Regions from separate parts of the Azotobacter chroococcum genome, predicted to be linked through region 1. Evidence: riboswitches for the same ligand, from Rfam matches in the RefSeq annotation. Region 1 holds a riboswitch; each other region holds the start of a gene.

What was found. A riboswitch is a leader RNA that binds a small molecule or an ion and turns the genes downstream of it on or off. The one in region 1 is predicted to bind cobalamin.
Region 2: linked by a shared signal. The riboswitch ahead of ACG10_RS21435 (CbtB domain-containing protein) and the one ahead of ACG10_RS09645 (cobaltochelatase subunit CobN) in region 1 are both predicted to bind cobalamin.
Region 3: linked by a shared signal. The riboswitch ahead of btuB (TonB-dependent vitamin B12 receptor) and the one ahead of ACG10_RS09645 (cobaltochelatase subunit CobN) in region 1 are both predicted to bind cobalamin.

The regions. Positions count from the first base shown of each region.
Region 1 is NZ_CP011835.1:2,067,946-2,074,606, forward strand. Features, by position in the region: gene sohB (protease SohB) at 1-617, shown strand, start outside; gene ACG10_RS09625 (DUF934 domain-containing protein) at 670-1,167, opposite strand; gene ACG10_RS09630 (nitrite/sulfite reductase) at 1,151-2,809, opposite strand; gene ACG10_RS09635 (DUF2970 domain-containing protein) at 3,030-3,251, opposite strand; gene cfa (cyclopropane fatty acyl phospholipid synthase) at 3,264-4,427, opposite strand; cobalamin riboswitch at 4,669-4,801, shown strand; gene ACG10_RS09645 (cobaltochelatase subunit CobN) at 4,908-6,661, shown strand, end outside.
Region 2 is NZ_CP011836.1:27,134-33,794, reverse strand. Features, by position in the region: gene cobN (cobaltochelatase subunit CobN) at 1-3,354, opposite strand, end outside; gene cobW (cobalamin biosynthesis protein CobW) at 3,456-4,505, opposite strand; cobalamin riboswitch at 4,604-4,795, opposite strand; cobalamin riboswitch at 4,854-5,097, shown strand; gene ACG10_RS21435 (CbtB domain-containing protein) at 5,199-5,381, shown strand; gene ACG10_RS21430 (CbtA family protein) at 5,389-6,072, shown strand; gene ACG10_RS21425 (cobalamin biosynthesis protein) at 6,065-6,505, shown strand; gene cobM (precorrin-4 C(11)-methyltransferase) at 6,502-6,661, shown strand, end outside.
Region 3 is NZ_CP011835.1:2,826,628-2,833,288, forward strand. Features, by position in the region: gene ACG10_RS12960 (cobyrinate a,c-diamide synthase) at 1-712, opposite strand, end outside; gene cobO (cob(I)yrinic acid a,c-diamide adenosyltransferase) at 858-1,469, opposite strand; gene ACG10_RS12970 (hypothetical protein) at 1,466-2,050, opposite strand; gene btuB (TonB-dependent vitamin B12 receptor) at 2,098-3,951, opposite strand; cobalamin riboswitch at 4,046-4,276, opposite strand; gene ACG10_RS12980 (SIR2 family NAD-dependent protein deacylase) at 4,356-5,090, opposite strand; gene ACG10_RS12985 (glutamine amidotransferase) at 5,195-5,902, shown strand; gene ACG10_RS12990 (C40 family peptidase) at 5,914-6,429, opposite strand; gene ACG10_RS12995 (C40 family peptidase) at 6,569-6,661, opposite strand, start outside.

The DNA.
Region 1 (6,661 bases):
GCCTGGTGCATAGCTATGGCCTGGCTGCCTCACAGTTGGTCCGTATTCGTCAGGCGGGGGTGCCGCTGACTGTATGCGTCGACAAGGTGGCGGCCAGTGGCGGCTACATGATGGCCTGCATCGGCGAGCGGATTCTCTCCGCGCCCTTCGCCATTCTCGGCTCCATCGGTGTAGTGGCGCAGTTGCCCAACGTGCACCGATTGCTGAAAAAGCATGATATCGATTTCGAGGTGCTCACTGCTGGAGAGTACAAGCGCACCCTGACGGTATTCGGTGAGAACACCGAGAAAGGTCGGGAGAAGTTCCAAGAGGACCTGGAAACTACCCATGAACTGTTCAAGAACTTCGTTGCCCGCTACCGGCCGCAGTTGTCCATCGACGAAATCGCTACCGGCGAGATCTGGCTCGGGCAGAGCGCACTGGAGAAGCGGCTGGTCGACGAGTTGATGACCAGTGACGAGTACCTGGCAGAGAAGGCTGGGAATGCGGAGCTGTTTCAACTGCACTATGCCGAGAAAAAAAGCCTGCCGGAGCGTTTTGGCCTGGGGGCTGCTCTGGCTGTGGACCGCATTCTCCTGAACTGGTGGGAGCGTTTGAATCAGAGTCGTTACCAGTGATCGGAAAAAAGAAGCCCCGCCAAGCGGGGCTTCTTTTTGAGCGGGACGAGCCTCAGGCCTGACGGCGGCGAAACAGGGGCGCCTGATCGGCGGCGGCCTGATAGCACACCGAGAAATCCTGCAGGCCCTGCAGGGCGTCGTGGGGATCGCGATCCGCGCGGATGGCGAAGGCGTCGAAGCCGCAGCGCTGCATGAAGAACAGCTGGTCGCGCAGCACGTCGCCGATGGCGCGGATCTCGCCCTGGTAGCCATAGCGCTCGCGCAGCAGGCGGGCGCTCGAATAATGGCGGCCGTCGGTGAAGCTGGGGAAGTTCAGAGCGATGACCTTGAAGTTGCCAAGCTCTTCGGCGATTTCCTCCACTTCCTCATCGCTATCCAGCCACACGCCCAAGCCGCCATCGCGGACTTTCAGGGCGTGGGCATGTTCGCGCCACAGGGCCAGAGGGACGATCAGATCGTCGGAGTTGGACAGGCCATCAAGCGTGGCGTCCTTGTCCAGCAGGTGCCAGGTTTCGTCGATCACCTGGCCGTTTTTAATGATTCGCTGCATAAACGCGCTCCTTGAACGGTTCGATGCCGATGCGGCGGAAGGTATCGATGAAACGCTCGTCCTCGACGCGCTTTTCCACATAGACGGTGACGATCTTTTCGATCACCTCGGCCATTTCCTCCTGGGCGAAGGACGGGCCGAGAATCTGTCCCAGGCTGGCGTCGCGGCTGGCGCTGCCGCCGAGGGACACTTGGTAGAACTCCGCGCCCTTCTTGTCCACACCGAGGATGCCGATGTGACCGACATGGTGGTGGCCACAGGCGTTCATACAGCCGGAGATGTTCAGGTCGAGCTCGCCGATGTCGAACAGGTAGTCGAGATCGTCGAAGCGGCGCTGGATGGCTTCGGCGATCGGAATCGACTTGGCGTTGGCCAAGGAACAGTAGTCGCCGCCCGGGCAGCAGATGATGTCGGTCAGGAGGCCGACGTTCGGGGTGGCAAAACCCAGCTCGCGCAGCTCGCCCCACAGCTCGAACAGGCGGGCCTGCTCGACGTCGGCAAGAATGATGTTCTGCTCGTGGGAGTTGCGCACCTCGCCGAAGCTGTAGCGGTCGGCCAGCTCGGCGAGGGCGTCCAGCTGCTTGTCGGTGATGTCGCCAGGGGCGGTGCCGGTGGGTTTCAGCGACAGGGTCACGGCAGCATAGCCCGGCTTCTTGTGGGCGACCACGTTGCGCGCGCGCCAGCGGGCGAAGCCCGGGTGTTCGGCGTCGAGACGGGCGAGGGCGGCGTCCTGAGCTTCGAGGGGCTGGTAGGCCGGATCGACGAAGCAGCGGCTGATGCGCTCGACTTCCGCCTCGGTGAGGGTGCTCGGGCCGTCCTTGAGATGGGCCCATTCGGCATTGACCCGCTCGGCGAACACCTCGGGCGTCAGCGCCTTGACCAGGATCTTGATACGCGCCTTGAACTTGTTGTCGCGGCGGCCATAGCGGTTGTAGACACGCAGCACGGCGTCCAGGTAGGTGAGCAGGTGCTGCCAGGGCAGGAACTCGTTGATGAAGCTGCCGACGATCGGCGTCCGGCCCAGGCCGCCGCCCACCGAGACGCGGAAGCCCAGCTCGCCGGTGCCGTTGCGCACGGCCTCCAGGCCGATGTCGTGCACTTCGATGGCGGCGCGATCGCTCACGGCACCGTTGACGGCAATCTTGAACTTGCGCGGCAGGAAGGCGAATTCCGGATGGAAGGTGGACCACTGGCGGATGATCTCGCACCAGGGGCGCGGATCCACCAGCTCGTCGTGGGCCACCCCGGCGAACTGGTCGGTGGTGGTGTTGCGGATGCAGTTGCCGCTGGTCTGGATCGCATGCATCTGCACCGTCGCCAGCTCGGCGAGGATCTCCGGGACATCCTCCAGCTCCGGCCAGTTGAACTGCACGTTCTGCCGGGTACTGATGTGGGCATAGCCCTTGTCGTAGTCGCGGGCGATCTGGGCCAGCTTGCGCAGTTGGCGGGAGGACAGCAGTCCGTAGGGTACGGCCACGCGCAGCATGGGAGCATAGCGCTGGACGTACAGGCCGTTCTGCAGGCGCAGCGGACGGAATTCCTCTTCGCTCAGCTCGCCGGCTAGGTAGCGGCGGGTCTGGTCGCGGAACTGGCGGACCCGGTCCTCGATGATGTGTTGATCGTACTGGTCATATACGTACATGAAGTGTCCTGTCGGTCAGGCTGCTTACTGCTTTTTCTGCGCGCACGGCCGCGCACCGCATTTCGGAGAGCGGGTCACGATAGCAGTTCAGGGTTATACGTAAAAGTAATGTTTTTCTATAACGCTAGAGTTTTTTGTTATTGAACAGTGTACGGAAGTACTCCGAAGTGCAAGTCCGCTCCGAACTGGCTTCTGCGATGAGGGGAGGAAGGGGCTCGGTTCAGGCCTGGGCCAGATGCAGGATCAGCTTGACCACGCCGACCAGGACCAGCACGAACAGGACGGTGAAGCCCACCCCCAGCAGGATGAAATGGCTGGGCTTGCCCTGGGAGAAGTCCCGCGTCCGGTTCTTGCCGCTCTGCACGCCTAGGGCGGCGGCCAGCACGCTGTGCAGCATCTGCCGGAACGTCAGGGGCTTGTCGTCGTCGCGGTCGTCGTCCATGGGGGCTTCGCCTCAGAGTTGCGGGCGCTGGTAGCCGCCCGGTACGCCGTTCTTCGACAGCACGTACTGCCAGAGCTGGAGATTGCGGGCGCGGAAGGCTCCGGCGCAGGAGAGTAGATAGTAGCGCCACATGCGCCGGAACCTTTCTCCCAGCGTGCTGGCGAAGCGCGGCCAGGCCGCCTCGAAGTTGGCGTGCCAGGCCATCAGGGTCCTATCGTAGTCCGCGCCGAAACTGTGCAGGTCCTCGAGGATGAACAGGCCATCCAGTCCATCGCCGATCTGTCCCAGGGAGGGCAGGTCGCCGTTGGGAAAGATGTAGCGGTCGATCCAGGGGTCCGACGTCGAGTGGCGCTGGTTCTTGCCGATGGTGTGCAGGAGGAACAGGCCGTCGTCGGCCAGGCAGCGCGCGGCGACCTCGAAGAAGTGGCGGTGGTTCTTGCGACCGACATGCTCGAACATGCCGATGCTGACGATGCGGTCGAAGCGGCCCTGGATCTCGCGGTAGTCCTGCAGGCGGAACTCCACGGGCAGGCCGGCGTAGCGCTCCCGGGCCCAGGCCTGCTGTTCCCGGGAAACCGTCACCCCGACGCAATGCACGCCATGCCGCTCCGCCGCGTAGCCCATGAAGCTGCCCCAGCCGCAGCCGATGTCCAGCACCCGCATGCCGCGCTCCAGGCCGAGCTTGCGGCAAATCAGCTCCAGTTTGGCCTCCTGGGCTTCGGCCAGGCTGCTGGCGCTTCGCCAATAACCGCAGGTGTAGGTCATGCGCGGGTCGAGCATGGCCTCGTAGAAGTCGTTGCCGAGATCGTAATGGGCCTCGCCGACCTGCCAGGCGCGTCGGCGGCTCTGCAGGTTGAGCAGGCGCGCTCGCAACGCATAAAACATCAGTCGTGCCGGTTTCACTTGCTGGTCGATGCCGGCGCACAGCAGGCGAAAGAAGAATTCGTCCAGCCGCTCCGCCTCCCAGGCGCCCTCCATGTAGGCTTCGCCCAGCCCCAGATTGCCTTGGGCGAAGACCCGTTCGGGCACTCCGCCAGCCTTGAGCTGCATGTCCCAGGGACGGTTGCCGCCGATGCGGATGTCTGCCCGTTGCAGAAGTTCGACCATCAGGCGATGCAGGGCGGAGTCCTGCGAAAGATAGCTGGACCCGGCGTTGAACGTGAATTCTCGGCTCATGGTTGTTCCATCCTGACCTGGCTCCACCGGATCGGTCTCCGGGATGACACTTCGGAATCTGCCGGCGGCCTGTCGAGACAACGCGCCCAAGCAAAGTCAGATTAGGCAGGGACGGGCGCGACGGCCAATAATCCGCGGCAGGGCCGTCGGAAAACCGTCGGCGAACCGGCCGTCAGCCCGAGGCATTGCGCTTGCCCGGCCGTCACGCGCCGCGTAAGGTGCGCCCCTGCCGGCCCCTGGCCGGCGACATGGAGAACGCGGTGCCCGGATCAAGGTCCGGGGTAAATGGGAAGTCAGTCCAGGCTGACGCTGCCCCCGCAACGGTAGGGCCGTTTCACGGCCGAGCCCGACACCAGCCCGTTCTCCCGATGCAGGCCGCGGTGGGCGGCCGTGCGGTCGCCAGCCCTGGTCGTTCCGGCGTCTTGCCGCCGGCGCTGCGTCCGTTTCGCGTGCCCGCCGCCTTTCGATCCGGGATAGGGCATGCCATTTCCTCTTCTCTTCCGCCGCTTCGGCCTGGTCCTGCTGCTCGGGCTGCTTGCCCCCAGGGCCTCGGCGGCGCAGCTCAACGCCATCGTTTCCCGCTACAGCGCCGCCGAGTTCGCCGGCGCCGTCGCGCAGTTCCAGCAGCACAATCCGCACTGGCGGATCAGCGCACGCACCCCGGAGCAGCTCGCCGAGCTCGACGAGCCGGCGCTGCGCGCCTGGCTGGGCGAGGGCCGGGTGCTGCTCGGCGTCGGCCTGTTCGGTGCCGAGGTGGAGCGCCTGGGGCCGCTGCTCGGCCAGGTCGCGCCGGCGGACAGCTTTCTGATGCACAGCGAGCATGCCCTGGTGCAGCTCAGCCGCAGCCGTGGGCGCCCGCTGTTCGCCTCGCGCGAGGCGGTCGAGACCCTCGGCCGGCTGCGTCCGCAGGGCGAGCTGGGTGGCTGGATCGCCCGCCAGCAGGCCGAACATCCCGGCCAGGCCGAATGGATCGCCGCGCGCAGCTACTGGCAGGCCGGCGGCATCGACAACATCGCCGGCCTCTTGGCCTGGCTGGCGGCCCGGCATGATCAGGGCGTGGCGGTACCGGCCGTGCAGGCGCGTCCGCCACTGCGCTTTTACCAGGATGGTGCGCTGCGCGGCGAGGGCGAACTGACGTACTCCGGCGACGCGCTGGTCGCTGTGATCGACCACGGCCGCGCCGACCGCGCCGGCGATCGCGAGCTGAACGACGCCTTCTGCCAGCGCCTGGAAAGCCGTGGCCTGGCCTGCGTCAGCCTGTTTGCCGACTGGGGGCCGGGCTCGCTCGCGGCGGTGCGCTGGCTGAAGGAGGGACGCCACCCGCCGCTCGCCGCCATCGTCGTGCTGCAGGACTTCGTGGTCGGCGGCGGCGAAGGCCGCGAGGAGGTCACCGGGCTGTTCGAGCAGCTGAACGTGCCGGTGCTCAAGGGCCTGCGTCTGGAGGATCGCGACGAGACCGGCTGGCAGCTGTCCGGCGACGGTCTGGCGCGCGACAAGGTGCACTACCAGCTGGCCATGCCCGAACTGCAGGGAAGCAGTCAGGCCACGGTGCTGGCGGCCTGGCACGAGCGCCAGGAGGACCCGCTATCGGGCATCCGTTTCGGCGTCGCCGCGCCGCTGCCGGACCAGCTCGATACCTTCGCCGCGCGCATCCAGCGCTGGCGTGCCCTGCAGCAGAAGGCCAACGCCGACAAGCGCCTGGCCATCGTCTACTATAACCATCCGCCGGGCCGGCACAACATCGGCGCGGACAACCTCGACGTGCCGCAATCGCTGTTCGAGATCCTCACCCGGCTCAGAGCCGAGGGCTACGACACCGGCCCGCTGCCGGCCTCGCCCGAGGCGCTGCTCGACCTGCTGCAGGAGCGCGGCGTCAATCTGCCGGAGCAGGGCGACGCCCTGGCGGCCATGGCCGACAAGGTGCAGAGCCTGAGCGGCGAGGATTACCGCCGCTGGTTCGCAACCCTGCCGGCGGCGCTGCAGGCGGAGATGGTCCAGGGACCGCTGGGCTACTGGCACGCCCAGCTGCGCCGCGCCCTGGACAGCGGCCGCAGCGAGATCGCCCGCGGCCTCTACGAGAACGGCTCCGGCGAACTGCACCACGTGCTGGACGGCGTGGTGCACCCGGCGCGCTCGCGCGCTCTGGACCTGCTGGCCCAGCTCGAAACCCTCTACCGCGCCGCCCTGGAGGCGCCGGGGCAGGCCGACTGGGCGCAGGCCGAGTCGCTGGTGCA
Region 2 (6,661 bases), on a different replicon from region 1:
GTGGTAGCTGGCGATGCGCTCCCCGCGCAGGGTTTCCACGGCGGCCAGCATGCCGCCCTGGAACTGGTAGTAGTCGTTGGAGTCCAGCAGATCGTGCTCGCGGTTGTCCTGGTTGTGCAACACCGCCTGCAAGCGCTCCAGGCGTTCGGCGAAGCGCTCGCGGGCCGGTGCGCCCTCGCTGCCGGCGCCATAGGCGTAGCCGCCCCAGTTCAGGTACACCTCGGCCAGATCGGCGCGACTCTCCCAGGCACGCTCCTCGATGGCATTCTGGATGCCCGCACCATAGGCGCCAGGCTTGGCGCCGAAGATCCGCCAGCCGGCCTGGCGACGGGCCTCGGCCTCGCTCATGCCGCTGTCCTGCAGGATCAGCACCTCTTGCCAGACCCGTGCCGACAGGGGATTCCAGGCCTCCTCCTCGTCCAACTCGGCCACCACCTGCACGGCGTCGTCGAACAGGCGAATCAGGTTGGCGAAGGCATCGCGAAAGAAACCGGATACCCGCAGGGTGACGTCCACCCGAGGCCTGCCCAACTGCTCCAGGGAGAGCACCTCGAAGCACTCGACGCGCTGGCTGCCGGGCTGCCAGACTGGACGCACGCCAAGCAGCGCCAGGGCCTGGGCGATGTCGTCGCCGCCGGTGCGCATGGTCGCCGTGCCCCATACCGAGAGGCCGAGCTGACGCAGGTGGTCGCCGTGGTCCTGGAGATGCCGCTCCAGCAGGCGGTCGGCCGATTGCACGCCGATGCGCCAGGCGGTGGGCGTGGGTAGGTTGCGCACATCCACCGTGAAGAAGTTGCGGCCGGTGGGCAGCACATCGAGACGACCACGGCTGGGCGCGCCACTTGGACCGGCCGGCACGAAGCGGCCCTCCAGCGCGGCGAGCAGGCCGGCTATTTCCGCCGGTCCGCAGCCATCCAGCAACGGCGCCAGATGCTCGCGCAAACCATTCAGGACGGGCTCGGCCTCGCCCCTCACCTTGATCGCCTCCCCGCTCAGGCAGGACTCGATCAACCGCAGAGCGAAGTGCTCCAGCCGTTCGCGAGTATCGCCCGTCGTGCGCCAGGGATCGCTGCCGCAGACCAGCAGTTCGGTCGGACGCGCTCCCTTCCAGAGTTCAGCCATGTCGCAGTCCAGCGGATCGAAGCCCAGCGCCAGGTCCCGCGCCAAGGCGCGCAACAGGCTGGCATTCGCGCCCTGCCCGTCGCCACGGGGAATGCGCAGCAAGGCCAGCAGCGTGTCGCGGCGCAGCGTGCCGCTCGGCGACTGGCCGAACACATGCAGACCGTCGCGGATCTGCGACTCCTTCAGGTCACAGAGGTAAGCGTCCAGCTGTGGCAGCCAGCTGTCCGGGTCGCCGTTGAGTTGCAGGCCGAGTTCGCTGTCAAGCCGGGTCGCGCGCACCAGCGCGAGGATCTCGCCACGCAGCTCGATGGCGCGGCGCACGTCCAACTGGCTGGCGTCATAGTACTCGTCGGCCAGGCGCTCCAGATCACGTAGCGGCCCGTAGCTTTCGGCGCGGGTCAGCGGTGGCATTAGGTGGTCGATGATCACCGCCTGGGTGCGACGCTTGGCTTGGGCACCCTCGCCGGGATCGTTGACGATGAAGGGATAGATGTTCGGCAGCGGGCCGAGCAGTGCGGTGGGCCAGCAGGATGGCGACAGGCCCACGCTCTTGCCCGGCAGCCATTCCAGGTTGCCGTGCTTGCCGACATGGATGACGGCGTCGGCCGCATAGACCCGCCGCAGCCAGAAGTAGAACGCCAGGTAGCCATGGGGGGGCACCAAGTCCGGATCGTGGTACACGGCGCTGGGGTCGATGCCATAGCCGCGTGCCGGCTGGATACCGACGAAGGTCAGCCCGAAGCGCAATCCGGCGATCATCATCCGCCCGGAGCGGGACATCGGGTCCTGTTCGGGCGCGCCCCAGCGCGCCAGCACGGCCGTGCGATTGGCCTCGGGCAGCTCCGCGAAACAACGCCAGTAATCGTCCAGCGCCAGGCTCTGGGCGCAGGGGCGCAGATCCAGGGTGTCGAGATCGTTGGTCACGCCGCCGAGCAACTGGTGGATTAGTGCCGTGCCATTCTCCGGTAGATTTTCGATCGGATAACCCTGCCGCTGCAAGGCTTGCAGGATATTCAGAGCCGCCGCCGGAGTGTCCAGACCGACGCCGTTGCCGATACGACCGTCGCGGGTCGGATAGTTGGCCAGCACCAGAGCGATGCGCTTGTCGCCATTCGGCTTGCGGGCCAGCTCGCACCAACGGTGCGCCAGTTCGGCGACGAAATCCATCCCAGGCAGATGCGGGCGATAGCAGACCACATCGCTCTGGCTGCGTTCGCTGTGCCAGGCCAGCCCCTTGAAACTGATCGGCCTGGTGACCAGGCGCCCGTCCAGCTCCGGCAGCGCGATATGCATGGCCAGATCGCGTGATCCGAGGCCTTGGGCGCTATCCTGCCATTGCTCTTCGCTGTCCACTGCGCAAAGCGCCTGGAGCACTGGCACATCGCGGCGGAACGGCCGGAGACTGGGCGCCTCTGGGTTGGATTGGGCGAAGCCGGTAGTGTTGAGAATGACCGCCGCCACGCTCTCGTCCAGCCAGTGTTCGACCTGCGCCAGACAAGCCGATTCCTTCAGGCTGGCCACAGCGATCGGCAGCGGGTTCAACCCCTGGGCCTGCAGGCGCTCGCAGAAGACGTCGACAAAGGCGGTGTTCGCCGCCTGAACATGGGTGCGGTAGAACAGCAGCGCCGCCACCGGCCGCCCCGGTTGCCAGCGGGCCTGCCACTGCGCCAGCGTGGCTTCGCCCTGCGTCGGGTGATAGAGCACGGTACGCGGCAGAGCCCTGGGCTCGTCCCAGCGGTAGTCGCGGTCCAGCCAGCGACTGGCGATGCAGTGGAACAGCTGCCGCGCATTGTCGCGGCCGCCTTGGCGCAGGTACTGCCAGAGCCGTTCGCTGTCCCCGGCGGAGACGTTGCCCAGGCCGCTCAGCTCCGGATCGGGGCTGTCGTCGCCGGGCACCAGGATCAGCCGGGCGCCGTTTTCGGCCAGCTCGACCAGACGCTCGATTCCATAGCGCCAGTAGCTCACGCCGCCGTGCACCGAGATCAGGATCACCCGGGCGTGGCGCAGCACCTGCTCGACGTAGAAATCCACCGAGGCATGGTTGGGCAGTTGCGCCGGACTGGCCAGGCGCAGGCTGGGATAGTCGTCCGGCAACGTGCGGGCCACCTCGGCAAGCAGCGACAGGTGCGAGTCGCCGGTGCAGAGGATCACCAGCTCGGCGGGCGTCTGCTCGAGGTCGGCGATGCTGTCGGCCGGCAGCTGGACGCCGGGCTGGGCGCGGAGCAGGTGCATCAGTCAGCACCTGCCCGTTCGTAGGAGCGAGCTTGCTCGCGAAGCTTTTAGTGCTCTGTTGTCCGCGAGCAAGCTCGCTCCTACAGGGTGGGTTCTCATCCTCACATCAGCGCCGCCCGAAGCTCGCCAATGATCGCGGCCCGGTCCAGCTGCTGGCCGATCATCACCAACCGTGTAGCCCGCGCCTCGCCGGGCTGCCAGGCACGATCGAAATGCCTGTCGAAGCGCTGCCCCACGCCTTGCACCACCAGCCGCATCGGCTTGCCGGGAATGGCGGCGAAGCCCTTGATCCGCAATATCCCATACCGCGCCACCGTATTCCTCAGCGTGGCGAGCAGATGCTCCTCCGCCACTTCCGGCAGGGAAAGGTCGAAAGAGTCGAATTCGTCGTGGTCGTGATCCTCGTCTTCCAGGTCATGGTGGGTCTGGCGGCCGTCGATGTGCAGCTCAGTCTCGCTGCTCAGTCCCAGCAGCACGTTCAAGGGCAGCTCGCCGCCATGGGCCTCGATCACCTTGACTGCTGGCGGCAGTTCCTCGGCGACCTCGGCGCGTACCCTTTCCAGCGCGGCGGCATCGAGCAGGTCGGTCTTGTTCAGCACCACCAGGTCGGCGCTGGCCAGTTGGTCGGCGAACAGTTCGTGCAGCGGAGACTCGTGATCCAGGTTCGGGTCCTGCCGGCGCTGCGCGTCCACCTGCTCGGGGAAGGCGGCGAAGGTGTCGGCCGCCACGGCCGGGCTGTCGACCACGGTGATCACCGCGTCCACGGTGCAGGCATTGCGGATTTCCGGCCAGTTGAAGGCCTGCACCAGCGGCTTGGGCAGGGCCAGACCGCTGGTCTCGATCAGGATGTGGTCAAAGTCGCCGCGACGGGCCACCAGTTCACGCATCACCGGGAAGAACTCTTCCTGCACCGTGCAGCACAGGCAGCCGTTGGCCAGTTCGAAGACACGCCCGTTGGCCTCTTCCTCAGTACAGCCGATGGAGCATTGCCGGAGAATTTCGCCGTCGATGCCGAGTTCGCCGAACTCGTTGACGATCACAGCGATACGCCGGCCCTCGGCATGCGCCAGCATATGCCGCAGCAGGGTGGTCTTTCCGGCGCCGAGAAAGCCGGTGACGATAGTTACGGGAAGCTTGGCGAGCGATTTCATGGTTGGCCCTGCGTGGATCGTTGCGGATCAGCGGGCAGGCGAGAACGGACAGGCGCATGGAAAAGCACCGGCCAGCACCACCGGATCACCCCGCCCAGTTGTCATGGATGTTCGAGGCAGGTCTCCTGGCTGACGGCCTGCGCAATGCGCATACCTCTTCGCCTTCCCGCTTGGCGCAGTGGCATATCGAAGGGTTTGAGGCCGTATACAGTTGCGGGGGCAGCCACGGCTCGACCGTGTTCCCTCTTAGCTCCGCGCAATGGCGGAGAACCTCGAAGCCGGAAAGGCTACGCAGAGTCTCCGGGCGGGTCAATCGCCACGGTTGACGCTCGCGCCGGCCCGTGCTCAGCTAGAAAGACGGTTTCAGGTGTCTCATGCCGCCGAGCGCGAGGTGAAACGGGAAGCCGGTTCAAGTCCGGCGCTGCCCCCGCAACGGTAAGTGTACGAAGGGTCGATGTAGCCACTGTGCCGTCGGTTCGCCGAAGATCAGCTGCGCAAGATCTCGCGGACCGGGAGGCATGGGAAGGCCGTCCCGACCGTCTCCATGACGGACGTCACAAGCCCGGAGACCGGCCTGAGGCCCTGTTGGCAACCCGCGGAGGGCGGGCGTAGGCCGGAACCCAGGCGCTTCAGTGGCCCGGACCCATGTCGCGCACTCCTTCCGCCTCACTCACAGTCACGGAAGGTCATACCATGTCCGCTACCCTCTCCTCCTCCGCCTCAGCGGCGCTCTCCCGGCCGAAACGTATCACCCTCGCTCTGGGCAGTTGCCTGCTCGGTGCGGTGTTGATCTTCTTTGCCGGCTTTTCGCCCATAGAGGCGCTGCACAATGCGGCCCACGACACCCGCCACAGCGCAGCCTTCCCCTGCCACTGAGGACTCCATGATCAAGCGCATCGCACGAACCGCAGGGTTTGCCGGGCTGCTCGCCGCCCTCCTGCTGACCCTGCTGCAGAGCCTCTGGGTGACGCCCCTGATCCTCGAGGCGGAAACCTACGAAAACGGCGTCGAACACAGCCATGCCGAAGAGCACGACTATGCGGACGGGCATGTCCATGAAAGCTGGGCACCCGAGGATGGCTGGCAGCGGACCCTGGCCACGGGGCTGAGCAATCTCGTCGTAGCGGTTGGTTTCGCCCTGATGCTGGCCGGCCTGTTCACCCTCCACGCACCGGGAAAAACCTGGAATGGGTTGTTATGGGGACTCGGTGGCTTCACCACCTTCAGTCTGGCGCCTTCGCTCGGCCTGCCGCCGGAACTGCCAGGTACCGAGGCGGCCGATCTGCTACTGCGCCAGTACTGGTGGATCGGCACCGCCGTAGCCACCTCCATCGGCCTGGTTCTCATTGCCTTCGCACGATCCTGGAGCCTGCGCATCTCTGGTGCTGTGCTGCTGGCGATTCCGCACCTGATTGGCGCACCGCAACCAGAAGTGCATACGAATCTGGCCCCCGAGACGCTGGCCAACCAGTTCATCCTCGCCTCGCTGGTAACCAACGCGCTGTTCTGGGCAGCACTGGGACTCTCGGCAGCTTGGCTGTTCGGTCGCAACAGCCGCAATGCCTGAGCCCGATAAAGCAGCATGGATGCATATCGCCGGACTCGGCTGCCGCCGGGGCTGCCCGCTGGAATCACTTTTGGCGCTGCTGCATGCAGCGCTGGACGAAGCAGGCCTGCGGCCCGGCGATCTCGCCGGACTGGCCAGCAGCGTGCACAAGCGTGACGAGCCCGGGCTGCTGCGCCTGGCCGATCATCTGCGCCTGCCACTGGCCTTTTTATCCGCCGAACGTCTGAGCGCTTACCACGACCGCCTGACCCGGAAATCGCCGCTGGCCCTCAGCATCACCGGCAGCTCCGGCGTCGCGGAAGCCAGCGCCATGGCCCAGGCTGAAATCCTAGGGGCCGGACCGGCACGCCTGCTACTGCCCAAGCGTACCAACACCGTGGCCAGCCTCGCGCTGGCCACGGCGCCCCTTCACACCCTTCTGGATCATCCATGACCATCTATTTCATTGGTGCCGGCCCCGGCGATCCGGAGCTGATCACCGTCAAGGGCCAGCGTCTGCTACGGGCCTGCCCGGTCATCCTGTACGCTGGGTCGCTGGTGCCCGAGGCAGTGCTCGAAGGCCATTGTGCGGAGCGTGTGATCAACACCG
Region 3 (6,661 bases), 760 kb from region 1:
CCCCGGCCAGCAGCGGCTCGGGCGCCGCCTGTGCGGGCGCGGCGAAGGCCACCGGCGGCGGCAGGTCGGTGCCGGCGCTGGCGGCCAGGGCCGCGGCGGCGGCGTCCAGGCGGGCGTCGAGATCGGCCAGCTCCGCGGCCTGGACCAGCCCCAGGTGGCGGCTCGGCAGCTCGATGTCGGCGCTGCGCGGCAGCGCGCCGTACCAGCTCAGGTGCGCCGGCAGGCTGTCACGGAGGATCTCGCCGTGACGGGCGCTGCCGACCCGGTTGGCCAGCACCCCGGCGAACGGCAGGTCGGTCTGGAAAGTGGCCAGGCCGTGGGCGACGGCGGCGAAGGTCTGCGCCATGGCCGCGGCGTCGATCACCGCCAGCACCGGCACGCCGAAGCGCCGCGCCAGGTCGGCGGCGGACGGCGCGCCGTCGAACAGGCCCATCACCCCCTCGATGAGGATCAGGTCGGCCTCCCCGGCCGCCTCCCAGAGCAGGCGCCGCGACTCGGCCTCGCCGACCATCCACAGGTCGAGCTGGTGGACCGGCGCGCCGCAGGCGCAGGCGAGGATCATCGGGTCGAGAAAATCGGGGCCGCACTTGAACACCCGCACGCGCCGGCCCCGGTTGACGTGATGGCGGGCCAGGGCGGCGGTGACGGTGGTCTTGCCCTGGCCGGAAGCCGGGGCGGCGATCAGCAGGGCCGGGCAGTGGCGCTCGTTCATCGGAGCCTCCCGACGTTCGGGATCGCGAACGAATCCGCCCCTGCATGGCCTAGGGCGGGTGAAACCCGCCGGGTTCGGTGGGGTCTTCGCCATGTCTGGCGGGTTTCACCCGCCCTGCACGAGCCGTATACATCCACTCGCCGCATCAGAACTCGATCCCCTTCTGCGCCTTCACCCCGGCCTGGAAGGCGTGCTTGACCAGGGTCATCTCGGTCACGGTGTCGGCCGCCTCGATCAGTCCGGGCGGCGCGCCACGGCCGGTCACCACCACATGCTGGTGCAGCGGCCGCGCCTGGATGTCGGCGAGCAGCGGCTCCAGCTCCAGGTAGCCGTACTTCAGGGCGATGTTCAGCTCGTCGAGCAGCACCAGGTCGATCGACGGATCGTCGAGCAGCTCGCGGGCCACCACCCAGGCCTCGCAGGCCTTGTCGATGTCGCGCTGGCGGTCCTGGGTTTCCCAGGTGAAGCCCTCGCCCATCACGTGGTAACGCACCTGCTCGGGAAAGCGCCGGAAGAAGGCCTCCTCGCCGGTGCTGGCGGCGCCCTTGATGAACTGCACCACACCGACCCGCAGGCCGTGGCCGAGCGCGCGGGCGACCATGCCGAAGGCTGCGCTGCTCTTGCCCTTGCCGTTTCCGGTGTGCACCAGCAAGAGGCCGTGCTCGTCGGTGGCCTGGGCGATCTTCCCGTCGACCACCGCCTTCTTGCGCTGCATGCGCGCCTTGTGGCGCGCGTCCCGTTCCGGCGACTCGCTCATCCGCGGGCTTCCTGCGCCCGCTGCGACTTCAGGCGGGCGGCGAAGCCGGCGTAAAGCGCAGTGGCGAGGCCCACGTAGAGCGCCAGGTTGGCCAGGCTGCGCGGGTAGTGGCTCAGCACGCGCTGCACGAACTCGGCGAACGCCGGCTCCGGATAGCGGCCGGAGAAGAAGTAGAAGCCGCCGCCGGAGAACAGATAGCAGACGAAAGCGCTGAAGATCACCGCCAGGCCGAGCACGGCCAGGCTGTCCAGCCGGTCCAGACTGTCGCGCTGCAGAACGGCGAAGATCCGCCCGCCCAGCCACAGCGAGCCATAGGCCGGAACCAGCAGCCAGTAGGCCGGCGACAGGCACCAGTCGCTCACGCCCATCCAGCCGGTGGCGACGAAATCGAGCAGCGTGGCTTCGAGGAACAGCGCCGGGAACACCCAGCGCGGGCTCAGCAGGGCACCGGCGAGGAAGAACACCGCCCAGGAGGCGCTCGGCAGGTTGAGGGTGGCGAAGTGCTGACCACGGGTCATGGCCATCAGCAGGGCCAGCGCCACACCGACGACCAGCTGGCTGCGGGGGGACAGGTTGAGCATGCTGCGTTCTCCTTGTGGATGGTTCCGGCCCGCCGGCCGGCGGCGCCTCACAGCGCCTGGTAACGGACGGTGAAGTACACCGCCTGCCCCGGCTGGTTGTAGCCCAGGGCGGTTTCGTAATCGGCGTTCAGCAGGTTGGCGACGCGCGCCTGCAGACGCCATTCGGGGGTGATGCGGTATTCGCCGCGCAGATCCACGTCGGCGTAGCCGGACAATTCGTTGTCGTTGGCCACGTCGTCGTAGCGCCGGCCCTCGGCGTGCAGCGTGGCGCCGACGGCGAAGTCGCCGAAGCGCCGGTCCAGCTCCAGGTTGAACATCTGCGAGGCGCGGCGCGGCAGCTCGTTGCCCTCGTTGTCGCCCGAGCCGCTGTTCTCCGGCTCCAATAGACTGTAGTTGGCGCTCCAGTCCCAGCCGAACGAGCGGCTGCCGACCTCCAGCTCCAGGCCGCGGATGCGTGCCTCGTCGATGTTCGCCGGCCCCTGGATGGAGGAATCGTAGACGATCAGGTCCTTCACCTTGGTGCGATAGGCGTTCAGCGACCAGTGCCCCCAGTCGTGCACCCCGGACAGGCCGACCTCCAGGCTGTGCGAGGTTTCCTCGTCGAGGTCGGCGATGCCGTAGAAGGGATAGTACAGCTCGTTGAAGGTCGGCGCCTTGAAGGCGCTGCCGTAGCTGACGGTGGCGCGCAGGGCGTCGGTCAGGGCGTAGCCGTAGGCGACGTTGCCGGTCTCGTGCTGGCCGAACTGCTCGTTGTTGTCGCGGCGCAGGGAGACCTGCCAGTCGTGGCGGCCGTATTCGCCGAGGTACTGGACGAAGGCGCCGTTGTTCTCGCGGGAGTCCTCGTCGTAGTCAGTGGTGCCGTTGACCTCCTCGCGCTGGTAGTCGACGCCCAGGGTGAGGACGTGGCCTTCGGCCAGGGTCAGGTCGTTCTGCCAGCTGGCGCTGTCGCGGCGGCTGTCGAAGCGCGAGTAGAAGCTGCCGTCCTGGTAGGTGTCGGACTTGTCCTCGTTGCGCCCGGCCTGCAGGGTGACCTGCCAGAACGCCAGCGGGCTGAAGCGCGCGCGGCCGCTGACCACGTTCTGCTCGCCGTCGGCGTTGGCGGAAAAGCCGGCGGTGCCGCGGCGGTTCACCTGGTCGTAGTCGTTGTGCGACTTGGCGCGCAGGAAGGTGCCCTCCAGTTCCAGGCCGTTGTCGAAGCGCCAGCCGGCGCGCAGCGCGGCCGAGTGGTTGCGGTAGCCGTCGGCGTCGTTCTCGTAGCCGCTGGTCCCGGGGCTCTTCACGTTGATGCCGTCGGTGTCCTCGCTGCTCAGGGCCAGGCTGTACCAGCCGTGGGCGTTGCCGCCGGAAACCCCGGCGCTGCCGGTGTAGGCGTCGTGGGTGCCGTAGCCGGCGGAGAAGAACGGCTTGGGCGCACCGTCACCGCCCTTGCGGGTGAAGATCTGGATCACCCCGCCGATGGCTTCCGAGCCGTACAGGCTGGAGCGCGGCCCGCGGACCACCTCGATGCGCTCGATCATCTCCACCGGCAGATCCTGCCAGGCGGCGGTGCCGGTGGTCACCGAGCCGACGCGCACGCCGTCGATCAGCACCAGCACATGGTCGGACTCGGTGCCGCGCAGGTAGACGGAGGTGGACTTGCCGTGGCCGCCGTTGTTGGCGATGGATACTCCCGGCACCCGCTTGAGCAGCTCCGGCACCGACTGCGCCTGGCTGCGCTCGATGTCGTCGCGCTCGATCAGGCTCACCGCGGCGAGGCTGTCGCGCAGGGTCTGGGCGCTGCGTGCGGCGGTCACTACGGTGGCGTCGAGGCTCAAGGGGTCGTCGGCCGCCTGGGCCGGAGAAAGGCAAAAGAGGCCCAGCAGCGCGGACGCCGCCGGCCCGAAACAGGGCTTGCGAATCAAGGTCGTTCTCCGCCGCGCCACCCGCACGGCCTGAAATCAGCGAAAGCGGGCGGGAAAGCGCTCAGGCAGAACCTGCCTGCGGCCTTCTCCGCGCCGCCAGAAATCGCGACAGGCCGGTCTCCGGGCTCACGAGCGAAGCGCCATGCGGCGGCTTCCGAAACCACGCCTTCCCGTGCCATGCGGGACACAGTGGCCTTACGGCGGTTTCGCGACTCGTCTACCGTTGCGGGGGCAGCGCCGGCCTTGTGTCGCGGATCATCGCGGCACGCACCGGCTTCCCTGTTTCACCTTTCGTGAGAAAGGCACCTGAAGCGAGGCGCGCAGGGTAGTGGAAACGCCGGCCGGGCACAATGAGACGGATCGCCCGATATCATGAGATCCGCTCATGTTGCGACAGCCGGCGCTCAGCCCTCCAGTGCGGCCAGCAGCTCTGGCAGGACGCTGCCGGCCGGGCCGTGCAGGCAGAGGTCGGCATGCCGGCTGAGCGGGGTCGGCTGCGGATTGATCTCGACCACGAAGGCGCCACGGCGCTTGGCCGAAAACGGCAGCTCGGCGGCCGGATAGACCAGGCTGGAAGTGCCGACGCTGAAGAACAGCCCGGCCTGCAGGCCGGCTTCGCTGGCCCGGGCCAGCACATCGGACGGCAGGTTCTCGCCGAACCAGACCACCGCCGGGCGCAGCAGGCCGCCGCAGGCGCAGTGCGGCAGGCTGTCGAGCGTCGCCGGCCAGTCACCGCCGTCGGCCTCGCAGCGAAAGCACTTCAGCCGGTGGAGGTTGCCGTGCAGCTCCAGCGGCGCCGGGCTGCCGGCGCGCTGGTGCAGGCCGTCGACGTTCTGGGTGATCAGCGTGACCCCGGGCAGCCGCCGCTCCAGCGCGGCGATGGCCAGGTGCGCCGGGTTCGGCTGAGCGGCCAGGCACTTCTCGCGGCGCCAGGCGTACCACTCCCAGACGGTGCGCGGATCGGCGCGAAAGCCCTCGGGGCTGGCCAGCTCTTCCGGGCTATAGCGCGCCCAGAGCCCGGTCTGGGCGTCGCGGAAGGTCGGGATGCCGCTCTCGGCGGACACCCCGGCGCCGGTGAAGAACACCACGCGGGCAGCATCGCGCAGGCGGCGGGCGAGATCGGGAAGGGCGTCGTGCATGCTGGAACTCCTCGATGGTCGTTGGCGGCCCGCCGATCTCGACAACCGGCCAGCCCTTCGCATAGGTTGCCTTCTTACACCCACAACATGGAGCCGGTACAGGCATGAAAACCGCCATCGCCATCCGCCACGTCGCCTTCGAGGATCTCGGCGTCTTCGCCCCCGTGCTGGAAGAACTGGGTTACCAGATCCGCTATGCCGATCCCGGCATCCTGGACGCCGACGAGCTGGCCGCGCTGAACGTGGAGGCGGCCGACCTTCTGGTGGTCCTCGGCGCGCCCATCGGCGCCTACGATGAAGCCACCTATCCCTTCCTGCTGGCGGAGCTGGAGCTGATCGGCAGGCGGCTGCGCAGCGGCAAGCCGCTGCTCGGCATCTGCCTGGGCGCCCAACTGATCGCCCGCGTCCTGGGGGCGAAGGTCGCACCGATGGGCGTCAAGGAAATCGGTTTCGGCGCTCTCCAACTGACCACGGAAGGCGCCGCCGGCTGTCTCGGCGCACTGGGCGACGGCGGCACCGTGCTGCACTGGCACGGCGACATGTTCCAGCTGCCGCCGGGCGCCACCCTCCTCGCCCGCACCGAGATCTGCCCGAACCAGGCGTTCATGCTCGGCAATGCCGTGCTGGGCCTGCAGTTCCACCTCGAAGCCGATCCCGCGCGGATCGAACAGTGGCTGATCGGCCATGCCGCGGAGCTGTCCGCCAGCGGGATCGACCCGGTGACGATCCGCCAGCAGGCGAAGGACGTGGGGGAAGAGCTGCGCCGGCGCGGACAGCAGGTGCTGCGCGACTGGCTCGCCGGGCTGGCCTGACGGCCCGTCCGTCAGGGCTGACGCGCCACCGGCATGCCGCGCAGCACGCGCCGGGCGCCCAGATAGCGCCCCTGCCAGTAGCCGTCGGCCAGGCGATCCAGGCGCACCGTGCCGCCGCTGGAGGGGGCGTGCACGAAACGCCCCTCGCCCACATAGATGCCGGCATGGCTGACCCGACCGCTGCCGTCGGTGGCGAAGAACACCAGGTCGCCGCTGCGCAGGGCCCCGGGACGCACGCCGGGCGCGCGCATGGCGAGCATCTCGCGGGTCGAGCGCGGCAGGCGCAGGCCCGCCGCCTCGCGGTAGACATAGCCGATCAGCCCGCTGCAGTCGAAACCGGAATCCGGGGTGTTGCCGCCCCAGCGATAGGGCGTGCCGACCAGGCCGAGGGCGCGGACCAGCACGTCCTCCGCCGCCGGCGAGGGGGGACCGGGGTCGGGCAGCTTATGGGGCATGGGAGAGCGGGCGGAGCAGGCCGCGAGCAACGCGGCGAGAAGGACCAGGGCAAGGCGGGCCTGAATGGGCATGGGCGACAGTCCGATTGTCGAATCGCCCTACTCTGCCGACAGGCGGCAGCCCGCGCAAGCCGCCGCATGGCCATTCCCCGACGCCAATGAAAAGGCCCGATCGCGTCGCCGGGATCGGGCCTTGTCGAGAGCGGAGGCTTCAGTCGTGCTGCGCAGCCAGCACCATGGGGCGACCGGCCGGCGCCTGCCTGTCGTTGGAGGCCATCACCAGGGCCCGCTTGGCCTGCAGGTA